Regions from separate parts of the Pseudoalteromonas sp. NH0006-46 genome, predicted to be linked through region 1. Evidence: predicted binding sites of a transcription regulator. Region 1 holds the regulator's gene; each other region holds the start of a gene.
What was found. The regulator LexA, encoded in region 1, represses DNA repair genes until DNA is damaged. The targets are predictions, from matches to a motif close to TACTGTATNNNNATACAGTA.
Positions count from the first base shown of each region.

Region 1 (4,293 bases):
TGCTAAATGTATCGTTAAATTGTACTTGCCATACATTTTTTTTATAACCGCTTTCTCGTGGTCCTACAGCTAATAATGCGGTACTTTCGGGTTGAGCATCAATAAGTAAATGTGCGTGCGCATTAGCAATTATTTGCTGTTTATTCGGCGCTTTAAATGGTTGCCCAGTAATGCCATTAAAGCTTTGTTGGTTGTCTTTACTGGTTACAGTTATAAGTGGGGTGAATAAGAAATGTGTGAAGGTTATTTTAGTCGGATTGGTTACTTTGGTTGCTATATCATCAATTGATGCGACGTAACTATGGCTTTTAAAAGGGTTGGCTAGAGTGCGTGTTGCTAGGTGTTTACCATGTACTTTTTCAAGCGGAATAGCGCTCATCACTAAACCGCCAAGCAACCAAGCTAGTATTTGTATTCCTAATAGGTAGCCTAACCATTTATGAAGTTTACGTGCTGGCTTAAATATTTTTTTCATAGGTGTTTATCTTATTATTTTTAATAAACATTTTACGCGAATGGTAGGCAAGGTGGGTGCGACAAAATGTCGCACTAGTGCATTAAAACTGAGTTGCAGCACACTAGCGCGAATAGTAAGTAGCAATAACACTCTAAAATAAGAATATTAACTGATAAAGTGTCTATTTATAGGGTGTTGATTTGGTATAACGATAAAACTGCGTTAAAGTTTGCAAGGTAACTATTAGAGGATAAATACGAAACAATGTCGGAAATTCAATTTTTAAATGTAGATCTAGAGCTTGAGTCAAAACAAGATATTAGTGTGCTGGTGGCCGACCTAAAAAAAGTCGCAACGATTTTACATTATGACAAAGACGAATACCGTCAATTAGCGCGTATTGAGGTAGCTGGCGATGTTAAATCACCAGACAAAGCAATAAACCATATTTGTGAGCTTATTGAATCGTGTTCACGCAATGCATTAAAGCAATGGTTAAGCTGTTCACGCAGAACGTTTGATATAGGATTTGAGTCAGGCACATCGCCAAAGTGTTTTAATCAAGCTTTGCATGCAGATACACTACTTCGTATATCTGCTATTGGCGCGGGTATGGAAATAACAATTTACCCTCTCGAGAAGTAACCTACGCTTTTCGTTCAACAACTGCTGCGGTCATTTTTGATACGCAGCACAGTTCGTTACGGCTATTTGTGATTTTTATTTCCCATACTGAGCTACGTTTTCCAATATGAAATGCGCGTGCTGTTGCCGTTAATGTACCATTACGAGAAGCCTTTAAATGGCTTGCACTTATTTCTTGCCCAACACAGTAAAATTTTGTGAAATCGACAACAAAATTAGCAGCATAGCTGGCTACCGTTTCTGCCAGTACAACGTTAGCGCCGCCATGAACCATGCCAATAGGATTATGATGTGCAGGGATTGCAGGCATAGTTGCGACTAAGTAGTCATCGCCTATCTCTGTTATTTCTATTCCCATGGTTTTCATTAGGGTACCTTGGCCACTAATCCCTTCGTCTAATTGTTTACACAGTGCTAATGTAATCGGTTGATGCCAAATACTCATATAGATTCCTTTAAATTTAATGAAGCAAGTTACTATTTTTATAGGCTATTTTAGAAAGCACCTAAAATGTACACGTAAGGAAGTAATTTGGCTATTTGAACGGGTAATTTAAATTTGCGATTTTTATTTAACTGTATATACTCACAGTTAAATGTACTGTATGGAAAACCAGTTGTATGCGCCCATTAACTAAACGCCAAGCTCAAATACTCGAATTAATTAAAGTGTTTATTAAAGACACTGGTATGCCGCCTACACGTGCTGAAATAGCACAAACGTTAGGGTTTAAAAGTGCAAATGCCGCTGAAGAACATTTAAAAGCCCTTGCCAAAAAAGGGGTGATTAAAATGAAGCCAGGCGCAAGCCGAGGGATTCAACTTGTTGAAGAAGAGGAACCGGAGCAATTAGGTTTACCGCTTATTGGCCGAGTTGCGGCAGGCTCACCCATTTTGGCGCAAGAGCATGTTGAGAGCCACTGTAAAATTGATCCATTAATGTTTAAACCAGCTGCTGACTTTTTACTGCGCGTAAATGGTATGAGTATGAAAGATATAGGCATTATGGATGGCGACTTACTTGCTGTACATAAAACACAAGTGGCTGAAAATGGTCAAGTTGTGGTTGCTCGTGTTGATGACGATGTAACAGTAAAACGTATTGAAAAGGCAGGTCGTCAGGTATTACTTCATGCCGAAAATGACGAGTTTGCACCAATTAAGGTCGACCTTGAAACTGAGTCATTCAACATTGAAGGCTTGGCAGTGGGTGTTATTCGTAACGCAGACTGGATGTAGCTTTACCTTATTTTATAAATTGCGCACTATTTTGGTGCGCATTTTTATTTTTTTAAATTTGTTTTTTTTATTCATACTCCTTATTTCATTCTCAGCCCTTACTAACTCTCGATTTTAGCTACTTTTTTCTACGCTAAACTAAATCAACTCTCTACTTTTTACATATTTATTGTTTGTTTTTAATACAAAAAACTTGCATGCTGGTTAAATATTAACTAATTGTTAATGAACTGACGCTGGCAATACTCATCGCTTTTAAGTTTTGAGCACACACAATAAATTTGTTGCTAGCGCAGTGAATGCCAATTTTTTTTATAAATCAAATGGCATTAATACAAAAATAAAAATAACGAATTGGCGTTTAAGCCGTATGCCTCTTCGCTTTGCACTAGCAACAGCATCAAAGGAGTCGTCACATGGGTAAACTTAGTTGTACCTTGTGGCTTATATTGTGTGTTTTTCCGCAGTTAGCGTTGGCCAACAGCCAATATAATATGCGCAAGGGCGTTACAGATATAAGTGAAAATGTTTACGAATTACACATGACCATATTTTTTATATGTTGTGTAATTGGAATAATAGTGTTTGCCATCATGCTTTGGGCACTCATTCATCATCGAAAATCTAAAGGGGCGGTTCCCGCTCAATTCCATGAAAGTACTAAAGTAGAAATTCTTTGGACTGCAATACCATTTGTTATATTAATTGCGATGGCAGTGCCAGCTACAAAAACGTTAATAGCGATGGAAGATGCCAGTAAAGCCGACTTAACAATTAAAGTGACAGGCTCGCAGTGGAAATGGCATTATGAATACATGGGAGAAGACGTAGAGTTTTACTCAATGCTTGCAACCTCTCAAGATGAAATTACCAATTTAGCAGATAAAAACCCGAATTATTTGCTTGAGGTAGATAAACCCCTCGTACTGCCAATTAATAAAAAAATTCGTTTTTTAATGACCTCAGATGATGTTATTCACTCTTGGTGGGTACCAGACTTTGCCGTTAAAAAAGACGCAAATCCGGGCTTTATTAACGAAACATGGACCAACATAAACGAAGAAGGGATTTACCGAGGCCAGTGTGCTGAGCTGTGTGGTAAAGATCATGGATTTATGCCTGTTGTAGTTGAGGCTAAATCTGAAGCTGATTTTAAAGTATGGCTTGCCGACGCTAAACAAGCTAAACAAAAAGCTGCTTTAGCTGATGCAGCTTTACTTGATCAAACATTACCAAAAGAAGAGTTAATGGAGCTGGGTGCTCAGGTATACATGGCAAGTTGTGCCGCGTGTCATCAGCCTACAGGTATGGGGTTGCCGGGCGTATTTCCAGCGCTTAAAGGCAGCCCAATTGTACTTGGAGATATAAAAGGTCATATAGACATACTTATTTATGGTAGCCCAGGTACGGCAATGCAATCATTTGCCAAGCAGTTATCTATAAAACAATTGGCTGCGGTTATTACTTACAAGCGCAATGCATGGGGTAACGATACCGGTGATGTTATTCAGCCTAGTGAGATTCAAGCAGCACTTGATGCCGACGCGGAGGCTAACTAATGAGTAGCATAGCAGAACAACCTAATGCCAACGAAGCGCACCATGCTCATCACCCAGCTAAAGGCTTTAAACGCTGGCTTTATACAACTAATCATAAAGATATTGGTAGCTTATATTTAATATTTTCGCTGACCATGTTTTTAATTGGTGGCGCAATGGCTATGGTGATCAGGGCCGAGTTATTTCAGCCGGGATTACAGTTAGTCGACCCTCACTTTTTTAATCAAATGACCACAGTTCACGGTTTAATAATGGTGTTTGGTGCCGTTATGCCGGCTTTTACGGGATTAGCCAATTGGATGATACCGTTAATGATAGGTGCGCCAGATATGGCATTACCTAGAATGAACAACTGGAGTTTTTGGATTTTACCTTTCGCATTTTTAATTTTGC
Region 1 is NZ_BAAJML010000010.1:39,242-43,534, reverse strand. It holds gene AC27I2_RS16565 (hypothetical protein) at 1-475, opposite strand, end outside; gene AC27I2_RS16560 (hypothetical protein) at 722-1,102, shown strand; gene AC27I2_RS16555 (PaaI family thioesterase) at 1,104-1,547, opposite strand; gene lexA (transcriptional repressor LexA) at 1,724-2,341, shown strand; gene coxB (cytochrome c oxidase subunit II) at 2,758-3,900, shown strand; gene ctaD (cytochrome c oxidase subunit I) at 3,900-4,293, shown strand, end outside.

Region 2 (4,293 bases), on a different contig from region 1:
GGTATGGCGTAAAAGACCGCCAATCACCTATTTCTAATAGTTTAAATCGAGCAGAGAGCTTTTTATTGCTAGCGGGTTTACTCGGTATCATTTTAGCTGCAGTAGCAATTGCTGTATCAGCTAAACGTTATTGCGAGCGTCAATACGACCCTGTTGCAATGATGAAAACATTGGGAGGTAGCCGCTCAATGATCCGAAAAATTTATATGCTTCATTTATTGCTTGTCTGTGCAATGGCAGTAAGCATCGGTTTGCTAATTGGTTACGGCTTGCAAGAAATAGCGACGGGGTACTTATCAAAAAGTATGGGCACAGAATTACCCATGGGGGGGTTTAAACCTTGGCTTGTGGCAATTAGCACGGGTGTAATTTGCGCCGTTATGTTTTCTATTAAACCTTTGTTTGACTTGTTCGATATTCCGCCGCTTAGGGTGTTGCGCCGTAACTTAGGCGACAAATTAGCGGTAAGCCGTGTGCATTTGGGTATGAGTGCATTGACCGTGTTTTTGTTAATGTGGTTATTTAGTAACAATATAAAAATAACGCTTATCTTATTTATAACCACACTTACCTTAATTGGCGTGTTGTTTTTAATATCGAAGCTTATTTTTGGTGGTGGCCGAAAACTGGGTTTAAAACCAGGTAATAGTTGGTCGTTGGCCATTGCGTCTATTCAAAAACGCGCCAATGTAAATGCTGTTCAACTTATTAGCTTTTCGTTAGCCATTAAACTGCTTCTGTTTTTAGTTGTGCTTAAAAATGACATGATTGCCGATTGGCAGTCGCAATTACCCAGCGATGCGCCAAATGCATTTTTAGTTAATATTACACAAAACGATCTTGAGCCAATTAATAACTACCTCGCTGAAAAAGACATTTTAGTGTCTGACTTCTACCCAACGATTCGAGGGCGGGTCAATGCGGTAAATGGCGAGTTGGTTGCTCGTGAGGTCTCTCTTCAAGACAATGAGAAAAAAGACGAGGAAGCGCGTTCAGGTATTGGCCGTGAGCTAAATTTAACATGGCTTAAAGATGTACCAGCTCAAAACGAAATAATACAAGGCGAGTGGTTTGGTGAAAACGCAGTGGCTGAAGCATCAATTGAAGAGTCAATGTTAGAGCGCCTTGATGTTGAAATAGGCGACACGCTTACCTTTTTAATTGGCGCGCAGTCGTTTGATGCTAAAATTACCAGCGTTCGTACTGTGAATTGGGCAACTCTTAAACCTAACTTCTTTATTATACTCAGCCCAGATGTACTTAAAGATTTTCCGGCAACGTATATTTCGTCGGTTAGGATAGAACCTGAGCAAAAGCGTGACTTTAGCCAACTATTACGTACCTACCCAACAATTACAGCAATCGATGTAGATAACTTTGTAAAGCAAATACAAACCACCATATCTCAAGTTTCACTCGCGATTGGTTTTGTACTTGCCATTGTTGTTTTATGTGGTGCGCTAGTACTTATTTCGCAAGTACAAGCGAGCTTGGGTGAACGGATGCAAGAAATTGTAATTCTGCGAACATTAGGCGCTAAAAGCCGTTTAATTAAAAATGCGACCTTGTACGAGTTTTTATTATTAGGCGGATTAGCTGGTTTAGTTGCTGCATTCTTTAGCGATTTAGCACTGTTAATTGTGCAGCAACAAATGTTTGAACTTTCGGGCAAGCTCCATCCACATATATGGATTATAGGCCCGCTTGCCGGTGGTTTATTTGTAGCAGGGTTAGGTTATTTAATGATTGCCCGTACCCTTAAACAAAATACCCAAGGGTTAGTGCGTGCTTTGGGGTAAAACTAGTTAATTTGGCTTTAAAAATGCTCGCTTTATATGCGAGCATTTTTGTTTTTGCTTGGTACTGGTATTTTATACAGTGCTCTGGCATTATTAGCCTAATTTAGAATAAAAATAACGAGAATGTTACTTGGCCATTATTTTAGGGATCGACCCTGGATCGCGTTTGACTGGTTACGGTGTAGTTGCCCACCAAGGCGCTAAATTTACTTATTTAGGCAGTGGGTGTATAAAATTAGCCGATCATCCTTTTCCGGTTCGCCTTAAAATGATTTATCAGGGCATAACTCAGCTTGTAGAGCAGTTTTCGCCTGAAACGTTTGCTATCGAAAAAGTGTTTATGGCTCATAACCCCGATTCAGCGTTAAAACTTGGCCAAGCACGTGGTGCGGCCATTGTAGGTGCTGCAATGGCAGACTTACCTGTGTTCGAATATTCAGCAAGGCAAATTAAACAAGCTGTAGTAGGTAACGGCGGTGCAGATAAAAGCCAAGTACAACATATGGTAAAAAATATCTTAAAATTACCGGGTACACCCCAAGCCGATGCTGCAGATGCATTAGCAATTGCTATTTGCCATGCACACTCAGAACAAAATTTAATCAAACTGGCGGGTAGCGCAAGCAAAACCGTTAGAGGACGCTTAAGGAAATAACAATGATCGGCCGCTTAAATGGTATTTTAGTTGAAAAACAACCTCCCGAAATCTTACTTGAAGTAAGCGGTGTGGGTTATGAAGTACAAATGCCAATGACCTGTTTTTACGACTTACCAAAAGTGGGTGAAAACGCGATTGTTTATACTCATTTTGTAGTTCGTGAAGATGCGCAGTTATTGTTTGGTTTTAACAATAAAACAGAACGCGCATTATTCAGAGAGCTTTTAAAAGCAAACGGGGTAGGGCCAAAACTCGGGCTCGCTATTTTATCGGGGATGTCGGCGCAGCAGTTCGTTAGCTGTGTAAATAATGAAGATGCTACATCGCTGGTGAAATTACCGGGCGTGGGTAAAAAAACCGCTGAGCGTTTAGTGCTTGAAATGAAAGACCGTTTAAAAGACTGGGGCAATGATTTATTTACACCGTTTAGCGACAGTGCAGTAATAGAACCCCATAGTGATACATTAGTCGCTAATAATGCAGCCGATGATGCGGTATCGGCACTTGTTGCGTTAGGTTATAAATTGCCTCAGGCGCAAAAGGCGGTAAAATCGGTGAGTAAACCAGATATGTCTACAGAGGTTCTTATAAAAGAATCTTTAAAATCGATGTTGTGAGTAACCCATGATTGAAGCGGATCGCTTAATTGATGCGACTGAAAAAACAAACGAAGACTCGATTGACCGAGCAATTAGGCCAAAACTGTTGGCTGATTACCGAGGTCAGCCGCATGTTAAGCAGCAAATGGAAATATTTATTGAAGCTGCACGCAGCCGCGACGAGGCGCTTGACCATTTATTAATATTTGGACCGCCGGGTTTAGGTAAAACCACCTTAGCTAATATTGTCGCAAACGAGTTAAACGTAAATATTAAAACCACCTCAGGGCCTGTACTTGAAAAAGCAGGTGATTTAGCGGCACTACTTACTAATCTTGAAGAAGGTGATGTGCTGTTTATCGATGAGATACATAGGCTAAGCCCGCAAGTTGAAGAAATACTTTACCCTGCAATGGAAGATTATCAACTTGATATAATGATAGGTGAAGGCCCTGCTGCGCGCTCTATAAAGTTAGATTTACCACCGTTTACGTTAATTGGGGCTACAACTCGTGCAGGGTCACTTACGTCGCCACTCCGTGACCGCTTTGGCATAGTGCAGCGCTTAGAATTTTATTCAGTCGAAGATTTATCCCACATTGTTGGCCGTTCAGCCCATTATCTTGATTTAGAAATGTGTGACGATGGCGCAAGTGAAATAGCGAAAAGATCGCGGGGCACCCCACGTATTGCTAACCGCTTATTACGCCGAGTGCGAGACTATACGCAAGTCAAATCCGACGGCACTGTAAACGCAGAGGTTGCGCAACAAGCGCTTGACATGATTGACGTAGATAAAAGCGGTTTTGATTACATGGACCGTAAATACCTACTTGCTATTATTGAAAAGTTTATGGGGGGTCCAGTAGGGCTCGATAATTTAGCTGCTGCAATTGGTGAGGAGCGTGAAACCATTGAAGATGTTATTGAACCGTTTTTAATTCAGCAAGGGTTTATTCAGCGAACACCGCGCGGTCGAATTGTGTCTGACAATGCGTACCATCATTTTGGCTTGTTACCTAAAAAAGACTAATTTTAAAAACCTCTCCTAAACTCTTGCTAAAAATTACTTTTAGCAAGAGAACTTCCTTTTATAACGTATTTTTAACTACCAGAAGTGCATTGCTTTATCATTAACTAGCCTGAACTCTGGTTAAGATATTTGCTAACGCATTGAATCATCGTGATATTTAAATTTATTTTCTCTAGCCAGAGGTTTTTAGTAAAAAATGCGGAT
Region 2 is NZ_BAAJML010000006.1:33,399-37,691, forward strand. It holds gene AC27I2_RS12560 (ABC transporter permease) at 1-1,799, shown strand, start outside; gene ruvC (crossover junction endodeoxyribonuclease RuvC) at 1,930-2,454, shown strand; gene ruvA (Holliday junction branch migration protein RuvA) at 2,457-3,074, shown strand; gene ruvB (Holliday junction branch migration DNA helicase RuvB) at 3,082-4,089, shown strand.
Region 2: a site for LexA is predicted at 1,862-1,881, ahead of ruvC (crossover junction endodeoxyribonuclease RuvC). Genes of this name have one in related genera too.

Region 3 (4,293 bases), on a different contig from region 1:
TTAGGAGCCAATTTTAGGGGGAATGCTAAACTAGGTCAAAGGATGATATGAGTTTTTTACATTTAGGACGATTAATCGCGTGTTAGTTTGTGTTATTTATTAGGAAAACTCGATAATTAGGCTGTGTGCCTAACTTGATATAAAATAATAAATATAACTTTATATGTTTATTTACAAAAACGACTTAAGCAATTCAGTATGTTGCCGATAAGCAGTTAATAATAAAAAGTTTATGATAAGGCATTTAAACATGAAATCTCTGGAGGAAATGTGGATTTAGCAACCATAATAGGGATCCTAGGCGCAATTGGCTTAATCGTCATGTCTATGTTTATGAGTAGTAGCGGTGAAATGGGCATGTTTGCCGATGCACCTTCAAGTGTAATTGTATTTGGTGGCTCGCTATTTATTGTCTTATCAAACTTCACTATGTCTCAATTTTTAGGGATAGGTAAAGTGGTTGGTAAGGCATTCATGTTTAAAATTGAATCGCCTGAAGAGTTAATTGAAAAAGCAGTAGAGCTTGCAGATTCCGCTCGTAAAGGGGGGTTTTTAGCACTTGAAGAAGCTGAAATTCCAAACCCATTTATGCGTAAAGGCGTTGACATGCTTGTTGATGGGCATGACGCTGACGTTGTGCGCGCCACACTTCAAAAAGATATTTCCCTAACCACCACCCGTCATGAGCTCGGTGCTGGCTTATTTAAAGCACTTGCCGATATAGCTCCTGCAATGGGGATGATTGGTACATTAATAGGCTTAGTTGCCATGTTATCAAACATGGACGACCCTAAAGCTATCGGGCCTGCAATGGCCGTGGCACTATTGACCACTCTGTATGGTGCATTTTTAGCAAACGTTGTAGCAATTCCAATTCAGGTAAAACTCGAGCTGCGTAAAGACGAAGAGGCAATGAATCAGCGTTTAATTCTTGATGCTATTTTAGGGATTCAAGATGGTCAAAATCCGAAAGTGATAGAAGGTATTTTGAAAAATTACTTAGCTGAGTCTAAACGTAAAGTTGATACCGAGGAGTAGCCATGTCTGATGAAGAGTGCAAATGCCCCCCCCCAGGTTTACCTGCGTGGATGGGAACATTTGCTGATTTAATGTCGTTGTTGATGTGCTTTTTTGTACTATTATTGGCATTCTCAGAAATGGATGTACTTAAATTTAAACAAATAGCAGGCTCTATGAAGTTTGCTTTTGGTGTACAAAATAAAATTGAAGTTAAAGATATCCCAAAAGGGACATCAGTTATCGCCATGGAATTCACCCCAGGTAAACCAGAACCTACACCAATAGAAACCATTCAGCAGCAAACCGTTGAAATGACCCAGCAAATGCTAGAGTTTCAGGCCGGCGATGAAAGTTCTGCTGGCGGTAGACAAGAGCAGCGGGGTGATAAGCGCGGTGGTGAGTCTCGAAGCACATCGCAAGAACAATCATCTGAACAAGCAACATCTGCAGCAGATCAAGAACAAACAAATGAACTCGTTAAAAAAATAGCGCAGCAGTTAGAGAAGCAAATAATAGATGGTGCAATAGAGCTTGAGTCTTTGGGCCAGCAGATTATTATTCGTATTCGTGAGAATGGTTCGTTTCCTTCGGGCAGTGCTTTTTTACAGCCTAAGTTTAAACCCATTATTCAGGATATTGGTGTGCTTTTAAAAGACGTGCCAGGGGAAATTACTGTTTCAGGGCATACAGATGATTTCCAAGTATCGAATGAGTTATACGTTAATAACTGGGATTTGTCGTCTAAGCGCGCAGTGGCCGTTGCCAGCGAATTACAAACAGTTCAAGGATTTGATAAAACACGAATGATGGTCGTTGGCCGTGCGGAAACAAGGCCGCTAGTTCCTAACGATACCAATGAAGACAGACGCCGTAATCGCCGAGTTGAAATATCCATATTACAAGGCAAGGCAAAAGAATCTGATCCTATTGATGTAAGATAACTCTTTTAATTATAAAGCTGGGCTTAATTAGCAGCCCAGCTTATAAGCTTTACGAGTCACTACCACTTGATACTCATTAATGCAGACAATTCATTAAAAACTCTCCCTCTTTGAAATTGCTATGCTAGACTACTGTTTATATAACCAGTTGTAGGCGAGTGTATGAAACTCTACATTGCAGAAAAACCTTCACTTGGGCGTGCAATCGCTGATGCACTTCCAAAACCACACAAAAAACACGATGGTTACATTGAGGTCGCTAATGGTGATTGTGTTTCATGGTGTATTGGTCATTTGTTAGAACAAGCTGAGCCTGATGATTACGATGAGCGCTATAAAAAATGGCAATTAGAACACCTCCCGATAATACCGGAACAATGGCAGTTAAAGGCTAAAACAAAAACTCGCAAGCAGCTTAGCGTTTTAAAAAAGTTAATTAAACAGGCTACAACACTTATACATGCCGGTGACCCCGATCGTGAAGGGCAGTTACTTGTAGATGAAGTGATAGAACAAGCCAAAATAAGTAAAACTAAAAAGCAAAGTATTCAGCGTCTACTTATAAGTGATTTAAACTTAGCGGCAGTAAAAAAAGCGCTTAATAGTATGCGCTCTAATCGGGAATTTATTCCACTGAGTGTCTCAGCACTTGCTCGTTCCCGTGCTGATTGGCTATTTGGGATGAACCTCACTCGGGCTTATACGTTAGCTGGGCAAAAAGCAGGGTTTGGCAATGTGCTATCAGTTGGTCGCGTACAAACTCCCATTCTAGGGTTAGTGGTTAACCGCGATAACGAAATAGTTAATTTTGTATCAAAACCATTTTATGAGGTATTAGCTAGTTTAGTTACTCCTGAACAGCAGCTATTTACAGCCAAGTGGGTACCGAGTAAAGCTTGCGAACCTTATCAAGATAAAGAAGGGCGAGTGCTAAATAAAGCATTAGCCGAAAATGTGGCTTCGCGTATAACTAATCAAAAAGGAGAGGTAACAGCGCTTGAACAAAAACAAAAAAAACAAAGTGCACCTTTGCCTTATAACCTATCCGCACTACAAATAGATGCAGCTAAAGCATTTTGCATGCCTGCCCAGCAAGTGCTTGATATTTGCCAAGGATTATATGAACGTCACAAATTAATTACTTATCCTCGTTCAGACAATCGGTATTTACCAAAAGATCATCACCAAGATGCCGCCGCTATCTTTAAAGCGATAGCACAGAACAAAGGACAGCCAGTAGAATTAGTCGATGGAGCAAACGTAAAGCATAAGAGTAAATGTTTTAATGATTCTAAAGTGGCTGCTCACCACGCTATAGTACCGACGGCTAAACTTTTAAAAAGCGCATACTTGGCAAATGATGAAGCGAAAGTATACCAGTTAATATGTAGGCATTATTTAATACAGTTTTACCCAGATTATGTTTATAACGAAACTAAAGCAGAGGTAACAATTGCTGGTGGTTTATTTAAAGCCAACGCTAAACAAGAAGTCAGCTTAGGTTTTAAAGTGTTAATGGGTAAATCAGAATTAAAAGAAGAGGCAACGTTGCCTTATCTTGAAAAAGGGATGAACCTGAAATGTACTCAAGGAAGTGTAATAGAAAAGCACACTTCGCCCCCAGCTCATTTTACTGATGCAACATTGTTGGCTGCGATGACGGGGATTAGCCGTTATGTAAAAGATCCACATATCAAAAAAATATTAAAAGAGACCGATGGTTTAGGTACTGAAGCTACTCGAGCAGGCATTATAGAGTTGTTATTTAAACGGCGCTTTTTAAAGCGTGAAGGCAAAACAATTAAAGCTACAGAGACAGGTCTTGCATTAATTAGTGTTTTGCCTGAAGGTTTAGCAAGTCCTGACTTAACGGCAAAATGGGAGTCAAGCCTAGGTGATATTGCACAACAATCCTTGAGTTATCAGCAGTTTTTACAACCTCTACTTGCTGATCTTACTAATTTTGTGGATCAGGCCGCTAACTGTGACAGCCGGGTATTTGCCAAGCTGCCTAAAACGCCTGCCAAAAAGCGCTTTGCAAAGCGCGCTAAAAAAGCACCTTTTAAAAAATCAGGCTACAAAAAAAGCCCTGTAACAAATTAACCGCAGGGCTTGTTGGTTTATAAGTCATTCACTTTTATTAAATAACGCAACCGCAGCGTTACTCATGGCTTTAATTCCAGTAGGAAGCGCCACTTTATAATCAGGTGCAAATTTACTTGAGTGCAATGATGGAAGTGTTTCGTTGTTTTTTATTGCTTTTTCGTATTGCTGTTGATTAACGCCGCCTAGCCAAAATAATGTTATAGGGATGTTCTCGTCAGTACGGCCA
Region 3 is NZ_BAAJML010000002.1:644,169-648,461, forward strand. It holds gene pomA (flagellar motor protein PomA) at 271-1,038, shown strand; gene AC27I2_RS07790 (flagellar motor protein MotB) at 1,041-1,961, shown strand; gene AC27I2_RS07795 (DNA topoisomerase III) at 2,124-4,064, shown strand; gene AC27I2_RS07800 (M20 metallopeptidase family protein) at 4,089-4,293, opposite strand, start outside.
Region 3: a site for LexA is predicted at 2,092-2,111, ahead of AC27I2_RS07795 (DNA topoisomerase III). Genes of this name have one in related genera too.